Regions from separate parts of the Streptomyces sp. NBC_00012 genome, predicted to be linked through region 4. Evidence: riboswitches for the same ligand, from Rfam matches in the RefSeq annotation. Region 4 holds a riboswitch; each other region holds the start of a gene.
What was found. Region 4 has a riboswitch for cyclic di-AMP ahead of OHA19_RS10455 (M23 family metallopeptidase). Riboswitches for the same ligand answer to the same signal wherever they lie in the genome.

Region 1 (7,320 bases), 3.0 Mb from region 4:
GTCTGGGGAGGGGGCGTTTCCATGCCTGCCTAGGTTCTGATCGGGCTGCTCGAACTGCGGTTCTGCAGATGGATGAAGAGAGTCAGTCGCGGTCGGCGCTGTCCACGCCGTCCCAGAGGTTGGAGTGCCACGGCCGGCCGGACTCGTCCGTCCTGCCCTCGCGCTCCTTGACCGCGTCGGGGTCGATCACGGTGTAACCGGTCTCCCCGGGAAGAAGGTAATGCAGGTGCGTACGGGCCAGCTGCCGGATGTACGCGTCGTCCTGGAGGCGCGCCTTCTCGTCGCGCAGCTCCTCGGTACGGGCCTTGGCCTCCTGCGCCAGCCGCTCCTGGTCGGCGATCTCGTCACGCTGCGAGACGTACTGCCGCATCGGGTACGCGAGCGCGACCACCAGCGAGCAGACGATGAGCGCGAGGAAGGCCGCCCGGCCGGTGAGCCGTGAACGGCGGGCCTGGCGGCGGGTCTGGGACCGGTAGACGCGGGCCGCGGTCTGCTCGCCGAGCAGTCGCAGCCGGGTCGCGGTGGAGAACCGGTCCCGGTCCTTCGCGGCCATGTCTCCGCCTCCCCACTACGCACGTCCGTCCCCGCACACGGTACGGGACCGAGTGCGGGGACGGACGGAGGCCGGGGCACATGACCCCGCCGGGCTTGTCAGCCCTTGCTGTGCCTACTGGTTCGCAGGGCGAAACCGCGGGAACGCCGAGCGGCCCGCGTACACCGCGGCGTCGTCGAGGATCTCCTCGATGCGCAGCAGCTGGTTGTACTTGGCGACGCGGTCCGAGCGGGCCGGCGCGCCGGTCTTGATCTGGCCGCAGTTCACGGCGACCGCGAGGTCGGCGATGGTGACGTCCTCGGTCTCGCCGGAGCGGTGGGACATCATGCACTTGAAGCCGTTGCGCTGGGCCAGCTCGACGGCGTCCAGGGTCTCGGTCAGCGAGCCGATCTGGTTGACCTTGACGAGCAGGGCGTTGGCGGAGCCCTCCTCGATGCCGCGGGCCAGCCGCTCCGGGTTGGTGACGAAGAGGTCGTCGCCGACGATCTGCACCTTGGCGCCGAGCTTGTCGGTGATGACCTTCCAGCCGGCCCAGTCGTCCTCGTACAGCGGGTCCTCGATGGAGACCAGCGGGTACGCGGAGACGAGCTCCTCGTAGTACTCGGTCATCTCGGCGGCCGAGCGGGCCTTGCCCTCGAACTCGTACTTGCCGTCCTTGTAGAACTCGGACGCGGCGACGTCGAGCGCGAGCGCGATGTCCTTGCCCGGGACGTAGCCGGCCTCCTTGATGGCCTCAAGGATGAGGTCGAGGGCGGCGCGGTTCGACTCCAGGTTCGGCGCGAAGCCGCCCTCGTCGCCGAGACCGGTCGACAGGCCCTTGGTCTTCAGGACCTTCTTCAGCGTGTGGTAGACCTCGGCACCCCAGCGCAGCGCCTCGGAGAAGGACTCGGCGCCGATCGGCGCGATCATGAACTCCTGGATGTCCACGTTGGAGTCGGCGTGCGAACCACCGTTGAGGATGTTCATCATCGGAACGGGCAGCAGGTGCGCGTTCGGGCCGCCGAGGTAGCGGAAGAGCGGCAGGTCCGAGGCCTCGGACGCGGCGTGGGCGACGGCGAGCGAGACACCGAGGATGGCGTTGGCGCCGAGCGAGCCCTTGTTCTCGGTGGCGTCCAGGTCGAACATCGCCTGGTCGATCAGCCGCTGCTCGGTGGCGTCGTAGCCGACGAGCTCCGGGCCGATCTGCTCGATCACGGCGAGGACGGCCTTCTCGACGCCCTTGCCCTGGTAGCGGTTGGGGTCACCGTCGCGAAGCTCAATGGCCTCGAACGCACCGGTGGAGGCGCCGGACGGAACAGCAGCACGGCCCGTGCTGCCGTCGTCGAGGCCGACCTCTACCTCGACCGTGGGGTTTCCGCGGGAGTCGAGGATTTCCCGGGCTACGACGACGTCGATGGACGGCACGAGGCATCTCCTTCTGGGATATGACGCTGGTTGTGCAGGGTCGCTTTGGCCTTGCGACAAGAGCCTAACCGGCCCGGCCCGATCAGTCGGCCGACCGCCCGACCCCTGGGACGAAAAAGGACCCGAGGGCACACATTGCCGGGCAAACAGCCAGAAATTTACTGGTCAGTAACTACAACAGTTGAACAATTCGACACCCCTGCCGCACCTCCCCGGAGGAACGGCAGCACCCCGGCCGGGCGCATACGGGGAAACGCGCGCCGGACCGGGGTGGTGCTCGGGGAGGAGAGAGCCGCGACTACTTCGTCAGGTGCAGCTGCTGACCCGGGTAGATCAGGTCGGCGTCCTTGACGATGTCCTTGTTCAGGTCGAACAGCTTCTGCCAGCCACCCTTGACCTTGTGGTCGGCGGCGATCTCGCTCAGCGAGTCGCCGGAGACGACCTTGTACTCGCCGTCGCCCTTCTTGACCTTCTCGCCGGTCGGCGTGGTGACGGTCTTCTTCGACTCGGCCTGCGGGGCGGCGGAGCGCTCCGAGCGGGAGGCGGCGGGGGCCTCGGTGCGCTCGGCCGGCTTCGGCTGGGCCTGCTGCTTCGGGGCAGCCGGGGCGCTCTGCTGCTCGGAGGCGCTGGAGCTCGCGGTGGAGTTCGAGGAGGAGTTCGAGGACGAACCGGTGTTGACGCCCGGGTCGACACCGTCGTTGGTCAGGCCGCCGGCGCCGGCGCAGCCCCAGGCGCCCGGGCCCTGCATGTCGAGGAGCTTCTCGGCGGTGGCGATCTGCTGGGCCTTGGTGGCCAGGTCGGCACGGGCGGCGTACTGCGTACCGCCGGCGGCGGCCCAGCTGGACTGCGAGAACTGCAGACCGCCGTAGTAGCCGTTGCCGGTGTTGATGGACCAGTTGCCACCGGACTCGCACTGAGCGACGGCGTCCCAGGTGGCGACGGAGGCGGCGGAGGCGCCGGTCGCGCCCATCAGGGGCACGGCGACGGCGGCACCGGCGACACCGGCGAGCGTGGCGATACGGACGGCCTTGGACGGGCGGCGGTGCTTGCCCTTGCTGGAAAGCAGCATGGAACTTCTCCTCACCGACGCCTACGAGGTGAGCTGTCGGGTTCGGGCCAAGTGAGTTGCCCGGTCGCACGTCCTAGCACGCGACTTCACCCCAAGCCGGTCCTGATGCGTCTTTCGACGATCGGGCCCGGCGCTTACCTGGGTCCCCCGCTCCTGCCTACGGCGCTTTACGCGTCTGTTCCCTTCGACCGACGGCAGGATTCGGCGTGACGGTCGACGGGGCCCGCGGTGCGAGCGGTTCTGACCGTAAACATACGCAACCCCCACATTCAAAGATGGACACATCGGACAATCACCCCTTATTTGCATCTGAAGATCTGCCATTTCCGCAGGTGGGGCATGATGCGGAAGGGCTCTCCGGACGCGACACGCCAGTTGACGCAAAGAGACCCATGTCTCACTTACGCATAAGCGGACATAGGTCCCTGAACTGCCACAGTTTTTGAGGCGTTGTTAGTCGATTATCAGACTTTCCTCACTTGGCCTTCACATCGAGATCGAGGCTCTCGCCAGGGAGGATGAGGTCCGGGTCGGCGCCGACGACACCCTTGTTGGCCTCGTAGAGCGCGGGCCAGCCGCCGGGAACCTTCTGTGCGTCAGCAATCGACCAGAGGTTGTCGCCGGCGTGGACGGTGTACGTGCCGTCGACTGCCGGCTCGGCCGTGTCGCGCGCGTCCTTGCCGCCGCGCGAGGCGTGGCGGCCCGACTCGCGGCCTTCGCGGTCCGCGCCGCCGCCCTTCTCCGCGGCCGGCGTGCCGCGGTGCTTGCCGCTCTTGCCGCTGGGCGCGCCGGGCACCTCGGAGGGGGCGTCGGCGGACGCGTCGGGGGACGGGGTGGCCGAGGGCTTCGGGGACCGCGAGGTCTCCCCCGACGGCTTGCCGGCCTCGTCCGCGCCGTCCACGGCGTCCGTACCGTCCGAGGCGCTGTCCGACGACGTGGCGGCGTCGGACGGGTCCGCCGACGCGTCGTCAGCCGGCTTCTCGCTCCCGGCCGGGTCGTCGGCGGGCACCGAGCCCGGGTCCACCCCCGGCAGCGTCCCGTCCACGGCCAGACCGGAGATGACCGCGCAGCTGGGCCAGGCCCGCGGGCCCCGGTCGTCCAGCACCTTCTCGGCCACCTCTATCTGTTGCGCCCGGCTGGCGAGGTCGGCGCGCTCCGCGTACGCCTCACCGCCGTACGCCTTCCAGGTGTCCTGCGAGAGCTGGAGACCACCGTAGTAGCCGTTCCCGAAGTCGGCGCTCCACGCGCCGCCGCTCTCGCACTCGGCCACCCGGTCCCAGGTCGTGGCGTCGGCCGCGTGGGCACCGGACGCGCCGAGCAGTGGGATGGCGATGGCCGATCCGGTCACGCCCGCGGCGACGACGATGGCGGGTGCCTGACGGGGGCGACGGTGTCTGCCGTTCGCGGAGCCCATGGGGTTGCCTTCCGGGTAGCTGACGTGTGACTGGTGAGTCGAACGCGAACCTAGCCGGGTTCGAACGGGAGTCACAAGTCGATGCAGCGCAGATCACGTGAAAGTCACAGAGTTGACGGAGTGTCACTTTCCGCGTGGGCGGACCCCGGGGTGAACTCCACGGGAAGCGTGCGAAGTCCGCGCATGATGAGCCCGCCACGCCATCGCAAATCGGTAGGTTCCACCGCGAGTCGCAGGTCCGGAAGGCGGTTCAGGAGCATGGCGAGCGCGGTCCGTCCCTCCAGCCGGGCGAGCGGCGCTCCCAGGCAGTAGTGGATGCCGTGCCCGTATCCGAGGTGCTGATTGTCACGTCGTGCGAGGTCGAGCGTGTCGGGGTCCCCGAAGCGCTCCGGGTCGCGGTCGGCCGCGGCGAGCACCACGAGCACCGGATCCCCGGCCGCGATGTCCTGTCCGCCGAGGGTCAGCGGTTCGGTGGCGAACCGCCAGGTGGCCAGTTCCACCGGACCGTCGTACCGCAGCAGTTCCTCGATGCCGGTCTCCAGCAGCCCGCTCTCCCCCGCGTCGAGGGAGAGCTGGAGCCGTTCGCGCTGCCCGGGGTTGCGCAGCAGGGCGTAGACCCCGTTGCCGATGAGATTGACCGTGGTCTCGAATCCGGCGAAGAGCAGGATGAAGGCCATGGCCGCGGCCTCGTTCTCGGTGAGGTGCTCGCCGTGGTCGCTGGCCCGGATCAGCCCGGAGATCAGATCGTCCCCGGGGTTCTCCCGCTTGCGGTGGATGAGTTCGGCGAGATAGCCGCGCATCTTCTTCACCGACCTGGCCACCCCGCCGCGCGGGCCGCCGCCGTGGCGGATCATCATGCCCGCCCAGTCCCGGAAGTCGTCCTGGTCCTCGCGCGGGACGCCCAGCAGATCGCAGATCGCGTAGATGGGGAGCGGGAAGGCGAAGTCGTGGATGAGGTCCGCCTTCCCTTCCGCGATGAAGCGGTCGATGAGGCGGTCCGTCAGTTCCTGTACGCGCGGTGCGAACTCGGCGACCCGGCTCGGGGTGAACGCCTTGGCCACGAGGCGGCGCAGCCGGGTGTGGTCCGGCGGGTCGATGTTCAGCAGATGCGTCATCAGCTCCGCCTTGCGCTCGCCCGGGATGCCCGTCTTCCCCTTGGCGTGCGCCGGCTCGGCGTGGTGCGCCGGGTTCTTGGAGAGCCGGGTGTCGGCGAGCGCCTGCCGCGCGTCCGCGTACCGGGTCACGAGCCACGCCTCGACGCCGCTGGGCAGCGCGGTCCGGTGCACGGGGCTGTGCTCGCGCAGCCAGGCGTAGGCCGGGTACGGGTCGGTGGCGAACTCCCAGGTGAAGAGTTCGGGGCCGCCGGCGGGGCAGGCGGCGGGCTGATCGGCGGGGCTGTCGGCGGGGCTGTGGTTCACCCCCCGACGTTATCCGCCGCCCCCGTGCACCGTCCCCCGCCCTCCGGCGTCAGGCAGAGCCCTCCGGCGTTACTCGGCTCCTTCCGGCGCCAGGCATCGCCCTCCGGCGCTACTCGTTGCCCTCCGCCGCCCTGATGGCGTCCCGGTAGGCGCGGCCCGCGGCACGCAGTGCGGCCTCGGGGTCGATGCCGTCCTGCTCGGCGCGTACGGCGAGGGCGAGGAGCTCGTAGCCGATGCCGTCGCCGGTGGGGAGCGGCACGTCGAGCCTCGCGGTACGGACCCGGCCGGCCAGCTTCGCCGCCAGCGCCAGGCCGGGCTGGCCGAGCGGGACGCCGTCGGTGACCGATTTGCGCTGCTTCTCGATGGCCTTGGTCCGCAGCCAGTGCGCGTGGACGTCCTCCGGGGTCTCGGCGCTCTCGTCGCCGAAGACGTGCGGGTGGCGGTGGATCAGCTTCTCGACGAGGGTCGCTGCCACGTCGTCGACGGAGAACGGCTCCTGCTCGTCCTCCTCGGCGATCCTCGCGTGGAAGACGACCTGGAGGAGTACGTCGCCGAGCTCCTCGCGCAGTTCGTCGCGGTCGCCGTCCTCGATCGCCTCGACGAGTTCGTACGCCTCCTCGATGGCGTACTTGGCGAGGCCCTTGTGGGTCTTCTGCGAGGTCCACGGGCACTCGACCCTGATCCGGTCCATGACCTGGACCAGATCGAGGAGCCGGGCGCCCGGCAGGTCGTACGACCCCGGCAGCAGCTCCAGGTCCGGCATCCGCACCCTGCCCGAACCGGCGAGCCGGGCCAGCCCGTCGGTCAGCGGCTGATCGCCCTCGCCGCCCGCGAGGACGACGACGGACCGGCCGCCCGCACAGGCGTCGACGAGCTCCTGCGCGGTGGGCGCGGAGTGCTCGACGGTGACGCCCGCCTCACGCAGATACGGCAGCTGCGGGTGGTCCGGCCCGGCGCAGAGCACCCGGTCGGCGGCGTGCAGTGCCTGCCAGGCGGGCCAGGACAGGAGTCCGGGCGCGACGCGGTGGCTGGCGGTGAGCAGGACGATGCGGCCGGGGTCTTCAGCGTTCACCGTTCGAATCTACTCCGGTCGGTCCCGTCGCCCTGTCCGCGGCCGGTCAGGCCCCGGCGCCCGCACCGGCCGGCTTGGTGACCCGGTTGAGCCAGGGGGCCTTGTAGTCGGCGAGCTGGGTCTGCTTGTCGTCCCAGGTGCCGTAGCGGGGATTGACGTCGACCCGCAGGGCCTTCGACGCCTTGCCGAGCGCCTCACCGACGGCCTGCTGGCCGGCGGGCTGCTGGAGGTCGGCGCCGAGCGCCTGGGCCAGCTTGGTCAGCTGGACCTGCTCGCGCAGGACGGCGTCGATCTGAGCGGGGGCGACCCAGCTCTGCTGGAGCATCGCCGTCCGCAGCCGCTTCTCCCCGCCGGACTGGGCGGCCGCCGCCCTGCGCATCTGCTGGATCT
Region 2 (7,320 bases), 1.5 Mb from region 4:
GCCGTGGAGATGGCGAGGGTGGCGAGCACGGTGCGGGCCACATTGCGCCGCGGGTTCTCCAGCTCCTCGGAGAGGTAGACGGCCGTGGAGAAGCCCTGGGTGATGAAGAGCGCGATGGCGAGCCCGGAGACCACCATCATCGCGGTGACGGTCGAGCTCCCGCCGTCCGACGAGGCGACCGAGCCGTGCACCAGTGCCGAGGCACCGCGCTCGGAGTGCGCGAAGCCGAGTACGGCGACGACGGCCGCCGCGATCACTTCGAGGACGAGGAAGATGCCGGTGATCCACGCGTTGGCACGCAGGTCCAGCAGACCGGCGAGGGTGGCGAGCACCATGACGCCCGCGCCCGCGACGGAAGCCGGAATGTGCACGATGGGCGCGAGGTAGTCGGCCGTTCCCATGGCGATGACCGGGGGCACGATCATCACGACCAGCAGCGAGAGCACGAAGACGAGCCACCCGGCGAGCCGCCCCGCCATCGTCGACACCATGGCGTACTCGCCCCCGGCACTCGGAATGAGCGTGCCCAGTTCCGAGTAGCAGAAGGCGACCGCGATGCAGAGCAGTGAGCCGATGGCGATGGTGAGGGCGGTGTACGTGCCGAGGCTGGAGAACAGGTCCGGCACGACCACGAAGAGGGTCGAGGCGGGCGTCACGCAGGAGAGCGTGAGCAGTGTTCCGCCCACGACGCCGATGGAACGCTTGAGCTTCTGTGGGGTGGGGCCGGTCGCTGGTGCGAGCGCCTGGGGAGCGCTGAGCGTTTCGGTCATCGTGCGGTTCCGATCAACAGGTGCGGTGTCCGAGCACGGGAGCGGTATCGCCTCCAGACGAGGACGTGGTGAGTGGTTTCGTCGCTCCCAGCGCGACATGCAATCCTGACGTGTTCCGCAGGTCAAGAGGTGTTCACCTTCGGAATTCGTTGTTCCGGGAGCCAGATTCGACGATTTTGCGCTAACAACGCGTCAAGGCCCGGGGATCGGGGGGTGCGGGAACCGCAGTCGGACCCGATGGAAAGTTTCCCCCATTTCCAGCATCCGGAAGGTCAGGGCGGCGTCCTGGGCAGGCGGGTCGGCGTCCCGGGCAGCCTGGGTGCGGGGCTCGCAGGTCGCGCATTCCCGGAGTTGGTGCCAGCCTGGAGTCATGGCTTGGGCGTCATGGACGACTTGCGGTGTGTTCTCTGGGCGCGGTGGCGTGCTCACGGACGAGGTCGGTGTGCTGTCCGGGGACCTGACCGTTCACACGACCTGGGCGGACGACTCGGCTCAGGTCACGGTGCAGTACACCGGTGCGATCGACTGGTTCACCATGTCGGGCAGTCCGGTGCGGTGCTGTTCGGAGGAGGACAGCCGTCGCCTGCACGACGCGGCGGTGCAGGCGGTGCGGGGCGGGGAGGCTGCGACCGTTCCCGTGATGCCCCGACGCGAACCGCGGCGGGCGGCGGAACGCGCCCAGGAGTGACACGGCCGGGCATCACCCCGCGTGACGCGGCCGGGCGTCATCCCTGAGCGACGGAGTCACGCCCCCCCGGAGCCGGAGTCACATCCTCCGCCGGATCCGGAGTCAGGTCCTTCGCCGGGGCCGGAGCCGCGGAGGGCCGCGGCGACCAGCCCCGAGATCTCCTCCCTCGGCACTCCCCCGCCGCCCACCAGCCGGTCGAAGACCAGCCCGTCCACGCAGGCCAGCAGCGTGAGCGTGCGGCCCTCGGCGTCGGCCACGCCCTGCGCGCGCAGGAACGCCCGCACGGCGTCACGGGCCGCGTTCTCCCGCGGCAGGAGGATCTCGCGCAGCTCGAGGTGGCGCACGCTCTCGACCGCGCACGCATAACGGGCGAGCGACCGCTGCCGCCCCTCTCCGGTGAGCCGCCGTTCGACGAAGCCGGCGAGCCCGTCCGTCAGTTCACCGGCGTCACGCGGCACCGGCGCCCGCTCGCCGGCCTCCTGGAGTTCCGCCTGGTCGTGCGCGACGAGCCGCCTGACGAGCGCGGTGAGCAGGGCCTGACGGGTGCGGAAGTACGCCGAGGTGGTGCCGGGCGGCAGGTCCGCCGCCCGGTCCACGGCCCGGTGGGTCAGGCCCCGCATCCCTTCCTCGGCCAGCACCTGGATGGCGGCATCGGCCAGGACGGCACGTCGTTCTGTGGTCATCACCCCTTTCTACACCTGTAGAGACGGCGTACCCTCCTTCTACAGGTGTAGAAGGGCGAGGCGGAGCACGAGAGGGGACCCGGCATGGGCAACAACGCGGTGATTGTCGGCGGCGGCATCGGTGGACTGGCCGCCGCGATCGGGCTGCGGCTCATCGGCTGGGAGGTGACGGTCGTCGAACGCGCCCGCACCCTCGACGACGCGGGCGCGGGCATCTCCCTGCACGCGAACGGGATGCACGCGCTGGACGCCCTCGGTGTCGGCGCGGCGGTACGCGCGGCCGCGCGCCCCCAGTACACCGGTGGCACCCGCACCCCGGACGGCCGTCTGCTGGCGCGCATGGACGGAGCCGCGCTGGAACGAGAGCTGGGCACCCCGATCATGGGCATCCCCCGGGCCGGGCTGCACCGGCTGCTGCGCGCGGCGCTGCCTCCCGAATCCCTGATCATCGGGGCGGAGGTGACATCCGTCGACCGCTCCGACGCCTCGCGGGTGCGGATGGCCGCCGATGGAACCCGGCTGGAAGCGGATCTGGTCGTGGCCGCCGACGGGATCGGCAGCCGGTTGCGCGGCCTGCTGCTCCCGGGGCACCCCGGTCCGGCCTACAGCGGCTCGACGGTGCTGCGCGCCATCACCGAGACGCCGGTCGACCTGCGTACCGACTTCGAGCTGACGTGGGGAGCGGGCGCCGAGTTCGGTCACATCGCCTTCGCGGACGGCCGGGCCGAGTGGCACGCGGTGCTCAACTCCCCCGCCGGCGTGCGCCATCCGGACCCGCTGGCGGAGGTCCGCCGCCGGTTCGGCGGCTGGCACGACCCCATTCCCGCCCTGCTGGCGGCGACCCGGCCCGATGCCGTCCTGCATCATGACGTCGACGAGCTGGCCGTCCCGCTTCCCTCCTACGTGGTGGGCCGGATCGCACTGCTCGGCGACGCCGCGCACGCCATGACCCCGAATCTCGGCCAGGGGGCCTGCCAGGCGCTGGAGGACGCGGCGACACTGGCCGCCGCGCTCTCCACCGAAGCCACCGTCGAGTCGGCTCTCGGCCGTTACGACGCGGAGCGCCGGCCCCGCAGCCAGTCGGTCGCCCGGGCCGCGCGGCAGGCCGGCCGGATGGGCCAGCAGCTGTCCCGCCCGGCGGCCGTCGCCCTGCGCAACACGGCACTGCGTCTCGCACCGTCCCGTGTCACCGTCCGCACGATCCTCCGCCACGCCGACTGGACACCCCCGAGGCTGGGCTGACCTCGGGACGGCCCCGGTCATGCGGCGGCGTACGTCAGTAGGCCCCGAAGACGTTGTCGATGGAGCCGTACTTGGCGGCCGCGTAGTTGCACGCTGCCGTGATGTTGGCGACCGGGTCGTAGCTGTCCATCGCGGTCCCGGGCACGTGGTAGGCCCGGAACGTCGGATCGATGACCTGGAGGAGGCCCTTGGACGGCGTCCCGGCGGCGGCGTTCGAGTCCCAGTTGTTGATGGCCTTCGGATTGCCGGACGACTCGCGCATGATGTTGCGGTGGATGCTGTCGTAGCTGCCCGGGATGCCGTGCTCGGCCATGATGGCCAGCGACTCCTTGATCCAGCCGTCCAGATCGTTCGTGTACGTCGCGGACTGCGCGGCCGGGGCGGCGGCGCTGACGGACTGCGCCGGAGCCGCCGACGCGGTGTGGGCGCCGAGCAGCGGCAGCAGGAGGGCGGCGGCGCCCGTGCCCACGGCGATGAAACCGCGGGTCAGCGGGGTGGACTTGCGACGACGGTACGTGCCCGTTGCGAGCATGGTGGATTCCTCTCCGTCGCCTGCGAGGTGAGCTGTCGGGTTCAGGCTGGAGATGCCTGGCCGCGCACGAACGCGGCTTCACCCCGAGCCGTTCCGGATTCCGGATCGGCGGCTTACCTGGGTCCCCCGCTCCTGCCGTACATGGGTGGTCGGATTGCCGGACGGCGGCAGGATTCGGCGTTCCGTCCGGATTGACCGTGACCGTAGGCGAGAAGAGCCGAACGGGACAAGACCCTAATTTCCGAATGCAATTCACCCACAAGATCGAGTAACGGGAATTTCGGTAACCCACCTCACACCGGACAAGCCACTCCCCTTGCGCGGAAAGGGAACCGATGCACGGGGCACGGCAGCTCGGAGGCCGAACGTGACTCGCGCCACGAATTCACAAAAGCGGGCATTTCGCACTACGGTCGCCCGGCATCGGTGACATTGCCTTTCCTCCTCCCTGTCGTTACAGTCTTGATGTCCTGTTGTCTCCGATTGAGGTGGACGTTGCGCATCTGAGGTTCGCGAACATCGCGCCGTACGGCTCCGTCCGTACGCCCGTCACGCCGTAGCAGTGCTTGGCACTGCCCGTGACCCCGCGTGGATGCGACCTCGGTGCATGAGCCGTCCCTCGATCTCCAGGACCGCCGCACCTCCTTCCGCTGCCCGGTCGCTGCGTGGTGCTCGCATACGAAGCCCCCTTCACTGCGCTTGCGAATGCGAGGAACACCATGGCGACACCCACCACTCCCCACGCCTCCCTCACCTGCTCGGCGCTGACCTTCCGCTGGCCGGACGGCACGACCGTCTTCGACGGGCTCTCGCTCGGCATCGGCCGGGGGCGCGTCGGTCTCGTCGGCACCAACGGCGCCGGCAAGTCCACCCTGCTGCGACTGCTCGCCGGTCAACTGCGCCCGTCCCAGGGGTCGGTGACCGTCGGCGGCAGCCTCGCCCACCTTCCGCAGAACATCACCCTCGACACAACACTGCGGGTGGACCGGGCCCTGGGTATCGCCGATCGGCGCGACGCGCTGCGCGCCATCGAGGCCGGGGACGTCGACGAGAAGCACTTCGAGACGATCGGCGACGACTGGGACGTCGAGGAACGGGCCCTGGCGACACTGGGCTCGCTCGGCCTCGGTGGCATCGAACTGGACCGCACCGTGGGGCAGTTGTCCGGAGGGGAGACCGTCCTGCTCAGGCTGGCCGCGCTGCTGTTGGAGCGCCCCGACGTCCTTCTCCTGGACGAGCCCACCAACAACCTCGATGTGTTCGCGCGCCGCAGGCTCTACGAGGCCGTCGACTCCTGGCGCTCGGGCGTACTGGTAGTGGTCAGCCACGACCGGGAACTGCTGGAGCGCGTGGACCGGATCGCCGAACTGCGCACCGGCTCGGTGAACTGGTACGGCGGTGGCTGGTCGGCCTACGAGGAGGCCGTGGCCGCCGAACAGGAGGCCGCCGGGCGGATGTTGCGTGCGGCAGAGGCCGATGTGCGCCGCCAGAAGCGCGAACTGGAGGAAACCCATGTGAAGCTGGCCCGGCGCCAGAAGAACGGCCGGAAGGCGGAGGCCGAGGGCGGTCTGCCGAAGATCCTGGCCGGCCGCCGGAAGCGGTCGGCGCAGGAGTCCGCGGGCCGGCTTCGCGGCGTCCACGAGGAGCGCCTCAACGAGGCTCGCGAACGCCGGGAGGAGGCCGCCGACGCGATCCGCGACGACGCCGAGATCCGGGTGAGCCTCCCGCACACGGCGGTGCCCACCGGGCGCACCGTGTTGAGCCTGGACGGGCTGCGCCCCCGGTTCGGCCGCCTGCGCGAGGGCACCCTCCAGGTGAACGGGCCGGAGCGCATCGCGCTCGTCGGCCGCAACGGCGCCGGGAAGACGACGCTGCTGCGCACACTCACCGGCGAGCTGGCCCCGCTGTCCGGCGAGGCAAGGACCTTCGTACCGGTGCGGTTCCTTCCGCAGCGGCTCGATGTGCTGGACGAGGAACTGAGCGTCGCGGCGAACGTGGCCCGGATGGCGCCCGGGGTCACCGACAACCACATCCGCGCCCAGCTCGCGCGCTTCCTCTTCCAGGGAAAGCGCGCGGAACAGCCGGCGGGCACACTGTCGGGCGGAGAACGCTTCCGTGCCGCCCTCGCGGCGACGATGCTTGCCGCACCGGCCCCGCAGCTGCTGATGATGGACGAGCCGACCAACAACCTCGACATCGCCAGCGTGCGGCAGCTGACCGGTGCGCTCGACTCCTACGAGGGCGCGCTCCTGATCGCCAGTCACGACCTGGCCTTCCTCGAATCGGTCGGCATCACCAGGTGGCTGCTGGTCGGGGAGGAGCTGCGGGAGACCGGCGCGGAGGAGGTGGCCGGGCTGCTCTCTGCGCCGGAGGCCGCCGGCTGAGCGGTCTGCGTCGGAACGTTCCGTACCGGCCGGACCGGGAGGGGGTGCGGGCCTCCGTGCGACGGAGGCCCGCACCCCTGCCGGGATCAGAGCCTGTCGATGATCTTGTTCATCTGCTCGATCTCGGCGGTCTGGGCCGTGACGACAGCACCGGCGAGCTTCTTCGCCTCGGCGTTCTCGCCGTTCTTCTGCTCGTCCTCGGCCATGGTGACGGCGCCCTGGTGGTGCCCGATCATGAGCTGGGCGAACTTCTTGTCGAAGTCCTTGCCCTTGGCGGCCGCCAGATCGCTCATGGCCTTGCCGGACATCATTCCGGGCATGCCCGAGCCGTCCGCACCGTGATCCATCCCGGGCATGTCACCCATCGAGGACGAGGGCAACGGCTTGCCCCACGACGTCAGCCAGCCCTTCATCGTGTTGATCTCGGGGTCCTGGGCCTTCTCGATCGCGGTGGCCAGTTTCTTGATCTCGGGGTCGGCGGCGCGGCCGTCCGCCAGCTCCGCCATCTCGATGGCCTGCTGGTGATGCGGGATCATCTGCTGAGCGAACTTCACATCGGCGTCGTTGAACTCGGCGCCAGGGGTGGCCGGTGCGGAGGCGCCGGCGGAGCCGTGGTCCATGCCGGGCATGGACGAACCGTCGTTCTTCGAGCCGTCGGAGGAGCCGCAGGCGGTCAGCGCCAGAGCGAGGGCGGCGACGGTGCCGGCGGCCGCGAGGGGGCGGCGTCGGGACGCGGGGAAGCGGGAAGCGGACATCATCACAGGTTCTTTCCAGGTGGGTGCGCCACGTCCGTGGCGCGCGAAAGGGGCAGGGGCGTCCGGCCGGCCCGGCCTCGAAGGCCCGTGGACCGGCGGATTCCTGTCACGTCCGCGCGATGCACACCTGGAGCAGCAGCCCTCTGCCGGCGAACGGCGGTCCCCGCCGGGCCGGTCCGCGTACACCCGTACGGCGCCCGGCGAGCGCCCGAACGGCCAGGAGTACCAGGCCCAGTGCCATCAGCAGCGGCAGCACCCGGTCACGG
Region 3 (7,320 bases), 980 kb from region 4:
CGCCGACGAGGTGCAGACCGGCCTCGGCCGGACCGGCGACTTCTACGCGTACCAGCACGAGGAGGGCGTCGAGCCCGATCTGGTCTGTGTCGCCAAGGCCCTCTCCGGCGGCTATGTGCCGGTCGGGGCGACCCTGGGCAAGGACTGGATCTTCCGCCGCGTCTACTCGTCGATGGACCGGGTCCTGGTCCACTCCGCGAGCTTCGGCTCCAACGCCCAGGCGATGGCGGCCGGGCTCGCGGTCCTCGCGGTGATGGAGGACGAGGAGACCGTCGCCCATGCGCGCCGCACCGGTGATCTGCTGCGCGACCGGCTGACCGCGCTGGTGGACCGCTACGAGCTGCTGCACGAGGTGCGCGGGCGCGGGCTGATGATCGGCATCGAGTTCGGCCGGCCGTCGTCCCTCAAGCTGCGCAGCCGCTGGACCATGCTGCAGGCGGCCCGCAAGGGACTCTTCGCGCAGATGGTGGTGGTGCCGCTGCTCCAGAAGCACCGCATCCTCACCCAGGTCTCGGGCGACCACCTGGAAGTGATCAAGCTGATTCCGCCGCTGGTGATCGACGAGGCGGACGTCGACCGGTTCGTCATGGCGTTCACCGCTGTGATGGACGACGCACACAGCGGCGGTGGGCTGATGTGGGACTTCGGCAGGACACTGGTCAAGCAGGCGGTGGCCAACCGCTGAACCGTCTGGTGATCTCGGACGTTTTTGCCTGAGAGGTAAGAAATTTGCCTCTCAGGCAGGATCCTGGCCCAATGGGTACATGAATCCTCCAGACGGAGGGGCGGCCGACGAGCTGCCCGGAGTCGCACCACGCCTGCGCGATCTGCGCCGGAGCCGTGGTCTCACCCTGGAGACCGCCGCTCAGCGGGCCGGGCTCTCGCCCGCCCATCTCTCCCGGCTCGAGACGGGCCGTCGCCAGCCCTCGCTGCCGATGCTGCTCGGTCTTGCCAGGATCTACGGTACGACGGTCTCCGAACTGCTCGGAGAGAAGCCCCCGGAACGTGACGCGATCATCCGCGGCGGGAAGTTCGAGGGGGCCGAGGCGGACGGCTGGATGTACCGGCAGGCCGGCGGTTCCGGCAGGGCGATGCAGGCGCTCCGAGTCCGGGTTCCGCAGGCCGCGCAGAGCGATCTCGTGCGCGTCCATCCCGGCGAGGAATGGCTGTGCGTGCTCACCGGACACCTCCGGGTCTGGCTCGGGGAGACCGTGCACGACCTGGCCCCCGGGGACAGCGCGCACTTCGACTCGCTCACCCCGCACCGGATCACGGCCGTCGACCGCGACGGTGCCGAGCTGCTCTTCGTCCACACCCTGCTGCAGAGCCCCGCCGCCGAGCTGTGCCTCGGCAGCGGTATCCACCGTCGCTGAGACCGGCTCCTCCGGTCGCCAGAGAGGACCGTCATGTCAGATTCAGAGAACTTCGACCCGCTGGGGTCCAGGAAGAACTACGAGGCCCAGGAGCGGAAGTTTCCGCGCGGCGTGGTGATCCGGCTGTTCGCCTACCTCATCGCCGGACACATCTTCGCGGCCTTCCTCTACCTGCTCTTCGCGGTGGCCGGCAAGGGCTGACCAGGCCCGTCCGCACCTACCGCGCCTCGTCGAGGAGGCGGACGCGCAGCCGGTCCCGGGTTTCGGGAGCGAGCTTCAGGCCCTCGGAGAAGTAGCGGTCCGTGCTGCCCCAGGTCTCCTCCATGGTGGCGAACGCTGCCGCGAGGTAATCGGCATGGGCGCCGAAGAGCGGGTTCAGCAGTTCCATCACCTCGGCCGACATGCCGTCCGCCGAGGTGTCGCCGCGCTTCACCTTGTAGCGGCGGTGGGCGTCGTTCGACTTCAGGTAGTCGGCCTCGATGGCCTCGCGCTCGACGCCGACGGCGAGCAGTGACACCGCGATCGACAACCCGGCCCGGTCCTTGCCCGCCGCGCAGTGCATCAGGGCGGGAACGCTGTCCTCGGCCAGGGCGTGCAGCACCCGGCTGTGCTCGGCGGTACGGTCCTTGATGATCGAGCGGTACGAGGCGAGCATCCGGTTCGTCCCCTTGCCGTCGCCCAGGATCGAGCGCAGCTGCTCGACGTCGCCGTTGCGGACCATGTGCCAGAACTCCGAGCCGTCCGCCGGGTCGGAGAGCGGGATGTTCACACTCCGTACGCCGGGCAGCTCCACGTCCAGCCCGTCGAGCCGGCGGTCGGCCGCGTTGCGGAAGTCGAAGACCGTGTGCAGACCGAGGCCGCCCAGGAACGAGGCGTCCTCGGCGGTGGCGTGCGCGAGGTGACCGCTGCGGAAGAGCCCCCCGTGCCGCACCCGTCGCCCGTCCACGGTGGGCAGCCCGCCCACATCGCGGAAGTTGCGGACACCCGCCAGCTCGGGTTCCGTCGACGGGATCTGCGGCGACTGCTGCGTCACGGTGACTCCTGGAGTGTCTGGTGCCGGCGCGAGTCGCAGGCAAGGCCACTCCCGCGACGATACGACATCGATTCCTCAGGCAATCATCTCGGCCATTCCCTGTCGATACCCGGGTGAACTCCGGTTCTCCCGCGGCGAATCCGTCCGGCCAATTCCTCGCCAGGCCGTTGCCCACGCCCCGCCGATGGTCGATGATGTGCGGAACTGTTCGAATGTGGGGATGCGATGATCGAGACGGGCAATACCGGCCGGACCTGGCTGCTCACCGGGGCGAGCAGCAGCTACGCACTGCGGCTGACCGAGCAGGACGAGCTGGTCCATCTGCACTGGGGGCCGAGAATCGGCCTCGCGGCGGCCGAGGCGCTGGCCGCCGCACCGGAGCTGCCCTTCAGGGCCTTCGAGTCCCACCTCGACGGCCGGGAGGAGTATCCGGTGGAGGGCGGGCCCAGGTTCGTCCGCCCGGCCCTCTCGGTACGCACCCCGCAGGTCCGGGGCACCGAGTGGACCTTCGATACCGCCGAGGTGGACGGGGACGAGCTGCGGATCGGCTTCACCGACTCCGTGCACCGGCTCGCCCTGACCCTGCACTACCGGATGCGGGACGACTCCGACGTCGTGGAGCGCTGGGCCACCGTCGCCCACGCCGGACCGGATGGCCCGCCGCTGGAACTGCTGCGCGCAGACGCGGCCGCCTGGTCGCTGCCCGCCCGCGACGGCTGGCGGCTGAGCCGGCTGCACGGGCGCTGGGCGGCGGAATCCCGGCTCGCGCGGGCGGAGCTGCTCCATGGCGAGAGCGTCATCTCCAGCAGGCGGGGCCACACCGGCCATCAGTTCCTGCCGTGGGTCGCGCTGGACGCCGACGGCGCCGCGACCGAGGAGAACGGCGAGGTGTACGGCTGCGCGCTCGGCTGGTCCGGGTCGTGGAGGATCTCCGTGCAGCGGCTGCCCGACGGGCTCGTACAGATCACCGGCGGCGCCGGCTACGACGACTCCGGACTGTTGCGGCTGGCGCCGGGGGAGTCGTACACCACGCCCGTCTTCGCCGGCCTGTGGAGCGGGCAGGGGTTCGGCGGGGCGAGCCGCGCCTGGCACGCCTGGCAGCTGGCCCATGTGATCCCGGGCGCGGAGGACGTGCGGCCGGTGCTCTACAACTCCTGGGAGGCGACGGGCTTCGACATCTCGCTGGACAAGCAGCGAGCCCTCGCCGAGCGGGCCGCCGCGATGGGCGTCGAACTGTTCGTCGTGGACGACGCGTGGTTCGGGCAGCGGACCAGCGACCGGGCCGGGCTCGGCGACTGGACGCCGAATCCGGACCGCTTCCCCGGCGGGCTGAAGCCACTCGCCGACGAAGTGCACGGGTTCGGCATGCAGTTCGGTATCTGGGTCGAGCCGGAAATGGTCAACGCTGACAGTGATCTCTATCGAGCACATCCCGACTGGGTGCAGCACTTCCCCGGGCGGGCGCGGACGGAATACCGCAACCAGCTGGTGCTCAATCTGGCCCGTCCGGATGTGCAGGCATATCTGTGGGAGCAGCTGGATACGCTGCTCTCCGAAACGCCCGTCGACTACGTGAAATGGGATTTCAACCGCTGTTTCACCGATGCGGGCTGGCCGGGCGAGGAGTACCCGCAGAAGCTCTGGATCGACCACGTGGATGCCCTGTACGCGCTGATCGACCGGCTCAGGGCCGCACATCCCACGGTCGCGTTCGAGTCCTGCTCGGGCGGCGGCGGCCGGATCGACCTGGGGATCCTGTCCCGTACGGACCAGGTGTGGACCTCCGACAACACCGACCCGCTCGACCGGCTCGCCATCCAGGAGGGATTCGGGCACATCCACCCGGCCCGGGTGATGGCCGCCTGGGTCACCGACAGCCCGAACGACCAGCTCAACGGCAGGGTCAGCTCGCTGCGCTTCCGTTTCGTGAGCGCGATGGCCGGTGTGCTCGGGGTCGGCGGGGACCTTGCCGAATGGAGCGACCAGGAGCTGGCGGAGGCGCGGGCCTGGGTGGACCTCTACAAGGAGATCCGCCCGGTCGTGCAGCAGGGCGCGCTGTACCGGCTGCGTGAGCCGCGCGGCGGACTGAGCGCGGTCCAGTACGTCCACGGGGACGACGCCGTGGTCCTGATGTGGCTGGAGGCGCAGCGGTACGGGGAGCGGCCACCGGTCCTGCGGCTGCGCGGGCTCGACCCCGAGGCGACCTACACCTGCCTGGACACGGGGGCGGTGCACCACGGTTCGGTACTGCTGCATCAGGGGCTGCACTCCGGACTCCGGGGCGATCTCGACGCGCGGGTGCTGAGGCTCCGACGGGCATGATGCGCCTTATGTCCGTAATACGGCCATTTGCCCGAACATGGCCTGTTCGTAAGGGACATGGCGGTCGCCTCGTGAGCGGGATCATATCCGTGACGGTGTGTGGCGAAGGGCGAGTCGGGTAATCCGTGCGCGGTGCGGAAATTCAAGATCCTTAATCCACGGAGTGTGACCGGAATTCCGCGCCGATTTCCCGGCGCGGATTCCGGCGTGGAACCTGTGGCTTGTTCTCGTCGTCCCGACTCGCTTACGGTCACCGTCAATCCGGTCGGACCGCCTAATCCTGCCGCCGCCCGGAATTCACATCCACTCATCGTGTGGCAGGAGCGGGGGAACCAGGTAAGCCGCCGATCGGAGAAATCCGGCCGGCTCGGGGTTAAGACGCACTCAGTGCGGCCGGGCATCTCCAGCCCGAACCCGACAGCTCACCTCGCAGGCGCCGGAGAGGAATTACGCCATGCCCATATCGGGTAAGCACCGTCGTCCCAAGCTCAGCACCATCGCGCGTGGCGTCGCCGCGGTCAGCGCCGGCGGCGCCGTCGTCGCACTGCCGCTGCTCGGCGCCACCGGTGCCCAGGCCGCGGAGCAGGCCGTCCCGGCCGCCGCGCCGCAGCCGGCCGCCGCCACGCACGCCGCCCCGGTCGCGCAGAAGCAGGCCGCCACCACGACGTACTCCGTCGTCTCCGGCGACTACCTGTCGAAGATCGCCGCCGAGCACCAGATCAAGGGCGGCTGGCAGCAGCTGTACCAGGACAACCGCGAGGTCGTCGGCGAGGACCCCAGCCTGATCTTCCCGGGCATGAAGCTGACCCTCGGCGGCAAGGCCGCGGGCAACGCCGCGCCCACCGGCGCCGGCACCGGCTCGGCCCTCCCGTCGAAGGCGCCTTCGGTGGCCGTCGAGAAGTCCGCCCCGGCCAAGTCCTCGTCCGCCGCCACGGAGTCCAAGGCCCCGGCCTCCGCCCCGGCCGCCACCCAGAGCACCGGCTCCGGTTACGTCCACCCGGTCCCCGGCAACCACACCACCGCCTACCGCGCCTCCGGCTCCAACTGGTCCAGCGGCAGCCACACCGGTATCGACTTCCCCGTCTCGACCGGCACCAGCGTCAAGTCCATCACCTCCGGCACCGTCGTCGCCGCCGGCTGGGGCGGCGCGTACGGCAACCAGGTCGTCGTCAAGCACACCGACGGCCACTACTCGCAGTACGGTCACCTGTCCTCCATCTCCGTGTCGGCCGGCCAGGCGGTGAGCGCGGGCCAGCAGGTCGGCCTCTCCGGCGCCACCGGCAACGTCACCGGCCCGCACCTGCACTTCGAGGTCCGCACGGGCCCGGCGTACGGCTCGGACATCGACCCGATCGCCTACCTGGCCTCGCACGGCATCTCCGTCTGAGACGGACGGCCGGGCAACTGAGCGACCAGGCATGACCTGAGCAACACGGAAGGGGCGGTGCGCGGCGGCGCACCGCCCCTTCTGCTTATTCCCCCTTTACCAAAAACTGACCGGGTGGTCTATCTCACCACCCGTCAACCCCTTATTACGGTCGCGTAGGTCACATTCGGCGGTGCAGGATAAGCGTTTGTGGCAGACGATTCGAGAAAAAATCAACGTGGCGTCAACAACCGACAGGGCGTCATCGGGTCGTACGCGGCGATTGGCGACAGCTTCACCGAGGGAGTCGGCGACCCCGGCCCGGACGGGACCTTCGTCGGCTGGGCAGACCGATTCGCGGTACTTCTCGCGGACCAGCTCCCGGACCCCGATGCGACGGGCACGGAAGGTTCCGCACACGGGAATTTCAGGTACGCCAATCTCGCCGTACGCGGACGCCTCCTCGACCAGATCGTCGAGGAGCAGGTACCGCGCGCCAAGGAGCTCGCACCCGACCTGGTGAGCTTCTGCGCGGGCGGCAACGACATCATCCGGCCGGGCACCGACCCCGACGACGTGGCCGAGCGCTTCGAGCGTGCCGTCGCCGAGCTGACCCGAGCGGTCGGCACGGTCATGGTCACCACCGGCTTCGACACCCGTGGCGTTCCCGTGCTGCGCCATCTGCGCGGGAAGATCGCCACCTACACCGCCCATGTGAGGGCCATCGCCGACCGCTACGACTGCCCGGTCCTGGACCTGTGGTCGCTGCGGTCCGTCCAGGACCGGCGGGCCTGGGACGACGACCGGCTCCACCTGTCGCCCGAGGGACACACCAGGGTCGCGCTGCGCGCCGCCCAGGTCCTCGGCATCGACGTGCCGGCCGACCCCGACCAGGTATGGCCCCCGCAGGCACAACGCGGCACCCTCGAAGTGCGGCGCGACGACATCCACTGGGCACGCGAGTACCTGGTGCCGTGGATCGGCCGGCGGCTGCGCGGCGAGTCCTCCGGCGACCACGTCGAAGCGAAGCGCCCGGACCTCCTGCCGCTCTGAGGGGGCAGCCCTCGGACGGCCGATCGGTGCGTGCCCCGGCCGCACACCCACTGCCGCACCAGGGCGGGCCAGGTACTCAGGCCCGCCCGGTGCGGGAGGGCAGTGGTGACACGGGGGACGGCAGCGGCGAGGCGGGCAACGGCAGGGGTGACAACGGGAGTGACAGCGGCGAC
Region 4 (7,320 bases):
AGAAGGGAAGTTCGGTGACGACCAGGCCCTTGCGGCGGGCCGTCACGTTCTCCACCGAGACGGTCGCGCGGATCTTGAACGTACCGCGGCCGCGGTAGTACGCGTCCTTGATGCCGCCCAGGCCCACGATCCGGCCCCCGGTGGGCAGATCGGGACCCGGCACGAACCGCATCAGGGTCTCCAGGTCCGCGCCCGGATGCTTGATCAGGTGCCGGGCGGCGGCGATGACCTCGCCCAGGTTGTGCGGCGGCATGTTCGTCGCCATGCCGACCGCGATCCCGGACGACCCGTTGACCAGGAGGTTCGGGTACGCGGCGGGGAGAACGGTCGGCTCCGTCTCCTGGCCGTCGTAATTCGACTGGAATGCGACGGTGTCCTCGTCGATCGACTCCGTCATCAGTGACGTCGCGTCGGCCATCCGGCACTCGGTGTACCGCATGGCGGCCGGCGGGTCGTCGTTTCCGAGCGAGCCGAAGTTGCCGTGGCCGTCGACCAGGGGGAGCCGCATGGAGAACGGCTGCGCCAGACGGACCAGCGCGTCGTAGATCGACGCGTCCCCGTGCGGGTGCAATTTACCCATGACCTCGCCGACCACGCGGGCGCACTTCACGAAGCCGCGATCGGGGCGCAGGCCCATCTCGTTCATCTGGTACACGATGCGGCGGTGCACCGGCTTCATGCCGTCACGGGCATCGGGCAGGGCCCGTGAGTAGATCACCGAGTACGCGTACTCGAGGAAGGAGCCCTGCATTTCGTCGACGACGTCGATGTCGAGGATCTTCTCCTCGAAGTCGTCCGGCGGCGGGGTCTTCGTGCTGCGGCGGGCCATCGCTGCTGCGACTCCTTCACGGATTCTGTTCGGGCAACCTCAGGTTCTGACGCGGACCATTGTGGACCGCCGCACTGACATCGCCGACCTCGACCCGTCCCAAGGGGTGTTCCGGGCCCCGGCCGAGGCGCTTTCGCGCCCCGCCGCGCGGGGGATGCGCCCCCCTTTCACGCGAACTTCCGCGATATGGGAACTTCGCCAGGTGTCCGCGCGCTTGCTTAAGGTGGCAGGTCTCGCAGGAAATCCAGTATCGCGATCGAAGGGACGTACATGCCCATGGGTCACACGGCCACCGCTCAGGCCGGCTCCGGCGGCTTGACAGCGACCGAGCACCGCCTGGCCAACGGCCTGCGCGTGGTGCTCTCCGAGGACCATCTGACCCCGGTCGCCGCGGTCTGCCTCTGGTACGACGTCGGTTCCCGCCACGAGGTCAAGGGGCGTACCGGTCTGGCTCACCTCTTCGAGCACCTGATGTTCCAGGGCTCCGGCCAGGTCAAGGGGAACGGCCACTTCGAGCTGGTGCAGGGGGCAGGCGGCTCGCTCAACGGGACCACCAGCTTCGAGCGCACCAACTACTTCGAGACCATGCCCACGCACCAGCTGGAGCTGGCCCTGTGGCTGGAAGCCGACCGCATGGGCTCGCTGCTCGCCGCACTCGACGAAGAGTCGATGGAGAACCAGCGCGACGTCGTCAAGAACGAGCGCCGCCAGCGTTACGACAACGTCCCCTACGGCACGGCGTTCGAGAAGCTGACGGCACTGGCCTACCCCGAGGGCCACCCGTACCACCACACCCCGATCGGCTCGATGGCCGACCTGGACGCCGCGACCCTGGAGGACGCGCGCACCTTCTTCCGTACGTACTACGCGCCCAACAACGCGGTGCTCTCGGTCGTCGGCGACATCGACCCCGAGCAGACCCTCGCCTGGATCGAGAAGTACTTCGGCTCCATCCCGTCCCACGACGGCAAGCAGCCGCCGCGCGACGGCACGCTCCCCGAGATCATCGGCGAGCAGCTGCGCGAGGAGGTGCGCGAGGAGGTCCCGGCACGCGCGCTGATGGCCGCCTACCGGCTGCCGCACGACGGCACCCGCGAGTGCGACGCGGCGGACCTCGCGCTGACCGTGCTCGGCGGCGGGGAGTCGTCGCGGCTGCACAATCGCCTGGTGCGCCGTGACCGTACGGCCGTGGCGGCCGGGTTCGGGCTGTTGCGGCTGGCCGGTGCGCCCTCGCTGGGCTGGCTGGACGTCAAGATGTCCGGCGGCGTCGAGGTGCCGCAGGTCGAGGCCGCGGTCGACGAGGAGCTCGCCCGGTTCGCCGCCGAGGGCCCCACGCCCGAGGAAATGGAGCGCGCGCAGGCCCAGTTGGAGCGCGAGTGGCTGGACCGCCTCGGTACGGTCGCCGGCCGCGCCGACGAACTGTGCCGGTTCGCCGTGCTGTTCGGCGACCCGCAGCTCGCCCTGACCGCTGTTCAGCGGGTGCTCGATGTCTCCGCGGAGGAGGTCCAGGCGGCCGCCAAGGCCCAGCTGCGCCCCGACAACCGTGCGGTGCTGGTCTACGAGCCGGTCGAACCGGCAGAGTCAGCTGACGCAGCGGACACCGACGAGACCGACACCGACGCGCACGAGGGGGCGGACCAGTGACCGACGCTGCCGCGACTGGAGTTTCGATGCAGTACCACCCACAGCCGGTCCCCGGCGTCGCCCGCCCCTGGGCCTTCCCCGCGCCCGAGCGCGGCGCCCTGCCCAATGGCCTCACGGTGCTGCGCTGCCACCGCCCCGGTCAGCAGGTCGTGGCCGTCGAGATCTTCCTCGACGCCCCGCTGGACGCCGAGCCCCAGGGCCTCGACGGCGTGGCCACGATCATGTCGCGGGCGCTGAACGAGGGCACCGACAAGCACACCGCGGAGGAGTTCGCCGCCGAGCTGGAGCGCTGCGGCGCCACTCTCGACGCGCACGCCGACCACCCCGGCGTCAGGGTCTCCCTGGAGGTCCCGGCCTCCCGGCTGGCCAAGGCCCTCGCGCTGGTCGCCGAGGCGCTGCGGGCGCCCGCCTTCGCCGAGAGCGAGATCGAGCGGCTGGTGCGCAACCGGCTCGACGAGATCCCGCACGAGCAGGCCAACCCGGCCCGGCGCGCCGCCAAGCAGCTCTCCAAGGAGCTCTTCCCGGCCACGGCGCGGATGTCGCGCCCGCGCCAGGGCACCGAGGAGACGGTGGAGCGGATCGACTCGGCCGCCGTGCGCGCCTTCTTCGACGCCCACGTCCGGCCGTCCACGGCGACCGCCGTGGTTGTCGGGGACCTCACCGGCATCGACCTGGACGCCCTGCTCGCCGACACCCTCGGTGACTGGTCGGGGGACACCGCCGCGCCCCGCCCCGCCCCGCCGATCACCGCAGACGACACCGGGCGGGTGGTGATCGTCGACCGTCCGGGCGCGGTGCAGACGCAGCTGCTGATCGGCCGGATCGGCGCCGACCGGCACGACAGCGTGTGGCCGGCCCAGGTGCTCGGCACGTACTGCCTGGGCGGCACCCTCACCTCCCGTCTCGACCGGGTGCTGCGCGAGGAGAAGGGCTACACGTACGGCGTACGGGCCTTCGGCCAGGTGCTGCGGTCGTCGGCCCCGGACTCCGCCTCGGGGGCGACCGGCGCCGCGATGCTCGCCATCAGCGGGTCGGTGGACACGGAGTCCACCGAGCCGGCGCTCAAGGACCTGTGGACCGTCCTGCGGACCCTGGCGGCCGAGGGCCTGACCGACGCGGAGCGCGAGACGGCCGTGCAGAACCTCGTGGGTGTGGCGCCCCTGAAGTTCGAGACGGCGGCCTCCGTCGCGGGCACCCTCGCCGACCAGGTCGAGCAGCACCTCCCCGACGACTACCAGGCGCAGCTGTACGCCCGGCTCGCGGAGACCGGCACGGTCGAGGCGACCGCGGCGGTAGTCAACGCCTTCCCGGGTGACCGGCTGGTCACGATCCTCGTCGGCGACGCGGCACGGATCGAGGAGCCCGTCCGGGCGCTGGGCATCGGCGAGGTATCGGTGGTCACCGGCTGACGACCGGCCCGGCGGGCGTCAGGACGGGGCCGGTCGACGGCCCCGCCCCGGCCGCTTCCCCTCGCCTTATCGCAAGATATCGGGACAAAAGGGAAGGTCCTTGCGAGTGCGATCTCGCCAGGGCCTTCCCTTTTGTCCGTTCTGGGTGGGAGGTTGCCTGTCTGCCCTGTGGGATGCGCTACAAAGCGGCCCGTCCGTTTGGTGAATGAAAGTAACCCCGCTTAGCGTCGGTTCGACTGCCCGTCACTCGTATGCCGCATCCGCGACGTACCGGACAGTCATCGCCGAGTCCCCGTCAGGCGCGAGCCTGGGGAGCCGGGGACCCACGCAGTCCCTGGGGTGAATCGGATGCCTGAGCCCGGACGGGCCGGGGTGTCCGTAGGAGACCTTCCTGCTCCGAACCCGTCAGCTAACCCGGTAGGCGAGAAGGAAGGAAAGGATCAGCCACTCCATGGCGTTCACCCGTGCCACCGGGAAGCACCGTGCCCCGAGCCGACTGACGCGCGGCAGCGCGAAGGTTGTCGGCGTCGCGGCTCTGGCCACCACCGGCGTCATCGGCGGCCTGGCCGCTCCCGCCTTCGCTGCGGACTCCGACGCCCCCTCCGCGAGCGAGACCGGCCTCAACCAGGTCATCGCCATCGACAAGACCCTTGCCGACCGGATCGACGCCCAGGCCGACGCCCAGCAGCATCAGGCCGACGCCGCGGCGAAGGCGAAGGCCGAGGCCCACCGGAAGGCCGAGGCCAAGAAGAAGGCCGAGGCGAAGGCCAAGGCAGCGGCGAAGGCCAGGGCCGAAGCGAAGCGCGCCGCCGAGGCCCGCGCCGAGAAGGCCCGCGCCGCCCGGTCCGCCGAGCGCACCCGACTGGGCGCCTTCCAGCTCCCGGTCGCCGGTTCGTACGTCTCCACCGGCTACAAGTCCAGCGGCTCGCTCTGGTCCTCCGGCAGCCACTCGGGCATCGACTTCCACGCCGCGTCCGGCAGCTCCGTCGTCGCCGTCGGCGCTGGCACGGTCGTCGAGGCGGGCTGGGGCGGCGCGTACGGCAACAACATCGTGCTTCGGATGACGGACGGCACGTACACGCAGTACGGCCACCTCTCCTCGATCGGGGTCTCCGTAGGCCAGAGCGTCGGCGCGGGCCAGCAGATCGGCCTCTCCGGCTCCACCGGCAACTCCACCGGACCGCACCTCCACTTCGAGGCCCGGACGACGCCGTCGTACGGCTCCGACATGGACCCGGTCGTGTACCTGCGCGCCCACGGCGTCAACGTCTGACCGACGCTCCACCGCACCACCTCGTCGAAGGCCCCGGCAGCGCGCCGGGGCCTTCGGTATTCCCGCCGCCTGCCCGCGGGGTACGACTGCCCGCCGACCGCCCCGTGGCCAAAAGATATTCATTGATTTCCGCCCGGCATCGGAAATGCAGCCGCATTGCAATAGGGTCGCGTAACCGGCGTCGGCCGGCCGCGTTTCGCGGGGATTGAGGCGGAGGTTCGGACATGCGCATTCCGGCGCATTCGGTATGCACGGCGATCCGTGACGACATCGTCTCCGGTGTCTTCGAACGCGGCAGTCGTCTCACGGAGGAGTTGCTGGCCCGCCGTTACGGGGTCTCCCGCGTCCCGGTGCGGGAGGCGCTGCGCACCCTGGAGTCCGAGGGCTTCGTGGTCACCCGCCGGCATGCGGGCGCCTGTGTCGCCGAGCCCACCGAGCTGGAGGCGGCCGACCTCCTGGAGGTCCGCACACTGCTGGAGCCGCTGGGTGCCGCCCGTGCCGCGCAGCGCCGCACCGAGGCTCACCTCAAGGTGCTCCGCGGGCTCGTGCGGCTCGGCCAGGACCGGGCCCGGTGCGGTGAGGGCGAGGACCTGCGCGCACTGGGCGGCTGGTTCCACGAGACACTGGCGCAGGCCTCCGGCAGTCCCGGCCTGATCGCGCTGCTCACCCAGCTGCGACACAAGATCGCCTGGATGTACGCGGTCGAGCAGCCCGCCCGCCCGGTGGACTCCTGGGCCGAGCACGGGGCCATCGTGGACGCGGTGGCGCGCGGCGACGCGGAACGTGCCAGGGCGCTGGCAGCGCACCACGCGGAACGGGCAGCGGCCGCGCACCGGTTGCGACGGTGGCCCGCCGCTCCCCGCGCCGGCCGGGTGAGGACCTCGCAACATTCCGTAAACACGGCGGGCGCCCGGCATTAACAATTGCGCCGTATACAAGAGAAGTAATTGCTCGGGATTTTCCCGGTCAGGTAGTTGCTCGGGATGTTCCCCGGCCGGTCGTCCCGCATTTCGCCCCGACCGAATTTCGCGCGCTGGGATCCCGGGTGGCCGAGGTCTGCTGCTCGAATTCCGACTCCCCGCATCTCGGTCATCCGGATTTCCGCCGGGCGGCCCGTTCCGGAAACAAAGCGGCCCGTTCCGGAAACAAAAGAGCCGTGGCCCCGTTCCAGGGTGCCACGGCTCTCTCTCGGAGCATGGTTCAGACGGTCTCCGGGAGCTCCTCGAGCCCCTCGGTGACGAGCTTCGCCAGGCGGTCCAGGGCGGCTTCGGAGTTGTCGGCCTCGGATGCGAGCACGATCTCCTCGCCACCCTGCGCGCCGAGACCGAGGACCGCGAGCATGGAGGCTGCGTTCACCGGGTTGCCGTCGGCCTTGGCGATCGTCATGGGGACGCCGGAAGCCGTGGCGGCACGGACGAAGATGGAAGCGGGGCGGGCGTGCAGGCCCTCGGCCCAACCGACGTTGACGCGGCGCTCAGCCATGGTTCTGCCCTTCACGAATCAACAGTTGTCTAGACCAGTCTCTCACGCGGTGCGCAGTGCTCCGGCCGACCCCGGGAGCAGCCCGCGATGCCTGCGGCCCCGCCGATCGGCCCTCTCAGACTGCCCCGGCCCCGGGACCTACGCGACCGCTGACGGAGCCGTACTCTTTGCCCATGCAGCCCGCGCCGGAGCAGAGTCCGCATCACGCTTATCCCGACCACTGGGAAGCGGACGTGGTGCTCCGCGACGGAGGCACCGCGCGCATCAGGCCCATCACCACGGACGACGCCGAACTGCTGGTCAGTTTCTACGAGCAGGTCTCCGACGAGTCGAAGTACTACCGGTTCTTCGCGCCGCACCCACGGCTGTCCGACCGGGACGTGCACCGCTTCACCCATCACGACTACGTCGACCGGGTGGGGCTCGCCGTCACGGTCGGCGGCGAGTTCATCGCGACCGTCCGCTACGACCGGATCGACGAGCGCGGCAGGCCCGCCTCCGCCCCCGCCGACGAGGCCGAGGTCGCCTTCCTCGTCCAGGACGCGCACCAGGGACGCGGCGTGGCCTCGGCGCTCCTCGAACACATCGCCGCCGTCGCCCGCGAGCGCGGCATCCGCCGCTTCGCCGCCGAGGTGCTGCCCGCCAACACCAAGATGATCAAGGTGTTCCGGGACGCCGGCTAC

Region 1: it holds a riboswitch for cyclic di-AMP, as region 4 does, so the genes downstream of both, OHA19_RS24380 (transglycosylase family protein) here and OHA19_RS10455 (M23 family metallopeptidase) in region 4, are expected to answer to the same signal.
Region 2: it holds a riboswitch for cyclic di-AMP, as region 4 does, so the genes downstream of both, OHA19_RS03825 (transglycosylase SLT domain-containing protein) here and OHA19_RS10455 (M23 family metallopeptidase) in region 4, are expected to answer to the same signal.
Region 3: it holds a riboswitch for cyclic di-AMP, as region 4 does, so the genes downstream of both, OHA19_RS06085 (peptidoglycan DD-metalloendopeptidase family protein) here and OHA19_RS10455 (M23 family metallopeptidase) in region 4, are expected to answer to the same signal.

What each region holds. Positions count from the first base shown of each region.
Region 1 is NZ_CP108309.1:5,281,134-5,288,453, reverse strand. It holds gene OHA19_RS24395 (DUF501 domain-containing protein) at 1-23, opposite strand, end outside; gene OHA19_RS24390 (septum formation initiator family protein) at 83-553, opposite strand; gene eno (phosphopyruvate hydratase) at 668-1,957, opposite strand; gene OHA19_RS24380 (transglycosylase family protein) at 2,256-3,026, opposite strand; cyclic di-AMP (ydaO/yuaA leader) riboswitch at 3,030-3,201, opposite strand; gene OHA19_RS24375 (transglycosylase family protein) at 3,502-4,440, opposite strand; gene OHA19_RS24370 (cytochrome P450) at 4,545-5,858, opposite strand; gene OHA19_RS24365 (nucleoside triphosphate pyrophosphohydrolase) at 5,968-6,930, opposite strand; gene OHA19_RS24360 (SurA N-terminal domain-containing protein) at 6,977-7,320, opposite strand, start outside.
Region 2 is NZ_CP108309.1:783,341-790,660, forward strand. It holds gene OHA19_RS03805 (APC family permease) at 1-770, opposite strand, end outside; gene OHA19_RS03810 (hypothetical protein) at 1,141-1,458, shown strand; gene OHA19_RS03815 (TetR/AcrR family transcriptional regulator) at 1,515-2,141, opposite strand; gene OHA19_RS03820 (FAD-dependent monooxygenase) at 2,226-3,383, shown strand; gene OHA19_RS03825 (transglycosylase SLT domain-containing protein) at 3,418-3,915, opposite strand; cyclic di-AMP (ydaO/yuaA leader) riboswitch at 3,920-4,105, opposite strand; gene OHA19_RS03830 (ABC-F family ATP-binding cassette domain-containing protein) at 4,635-6,299, shown strand; gene OHA19_RS03835 (DUF305 domain-containing protein) at 6,386-7,054, opposite strand; gene OHA19_RS03840 (hypothetical protein) at 7,161-7,320, opposite strand, start outside.
Region 3 is NZ_CP108309.1:1,284,907-1,292,226, reverse strand. It holds gene OHA19_RS06110 (aspartate aminotransferase family protein) at 1-685, shown strand, start outside; gene OHA19_RS06105 (helix-turn-helix domain-containing protein) at 765-1,373, shown strand; gene OHA19_RS06100 (DUF6126 family protein) at 1,407-1,574, shown strand; gene OHA19_RS06095 (tyrosine-protein phosphatase) at 1,591-2,406, opposite strand; gene OHA19_RS06090 (alpha-galactosidase) at 2,632-4,728, shown strand; cyclic di-AMP (ydaO/yuaA leader) riboswitch at 5,000-5,177, shown strand; gene OHA19_RS06085 (peptidoglycan DD-metalloendopeptidase family protein) at 5,183-6,115, shown strand; gene OHA19_RS06080 (SGNH/GDSL hydrolase family protein) at 6,305-7,147, shown strand; gene OHA19_RS06075 (STM4011 family radical SAM protein) at 7,224-7,320, opposite strand, start outside.
Region 4 is NZ_CP108309.1:2,265,768-2,273,087, reverse strand. It holds gene OHA19_RS10470 (DNA topoisomerase (ATP-hydrolyzing) subunit A) at 1-829, opposite strand, end outside; gene OHA19_RS10465 (M16 family metallopeptidase) at 1,100-2,473, shown strand; gene OHA19_RS10460 (M16 family metallopeptidase) at 2,500-3,882, shown strand; cyclic di-AMP (ydaO/yuaA leader) riboswitch at 4,155-4,320, shown strand; gene OHA19_RS10455 (M23 family metallopeptidase) at 4,334-5,155, shown strand; gene OHA19_RS10450 (GntR family transcriptional regulator) at 5,380-6,075, shown strand; gene OHA19_RS10445 (HPr family phosphocarrier protein) at 6,356-6,637, opposite strand; gene OHA19_RS10440 (GNAT family N-acetyltransferase) at 6,811-7,320, shown strand, end outside.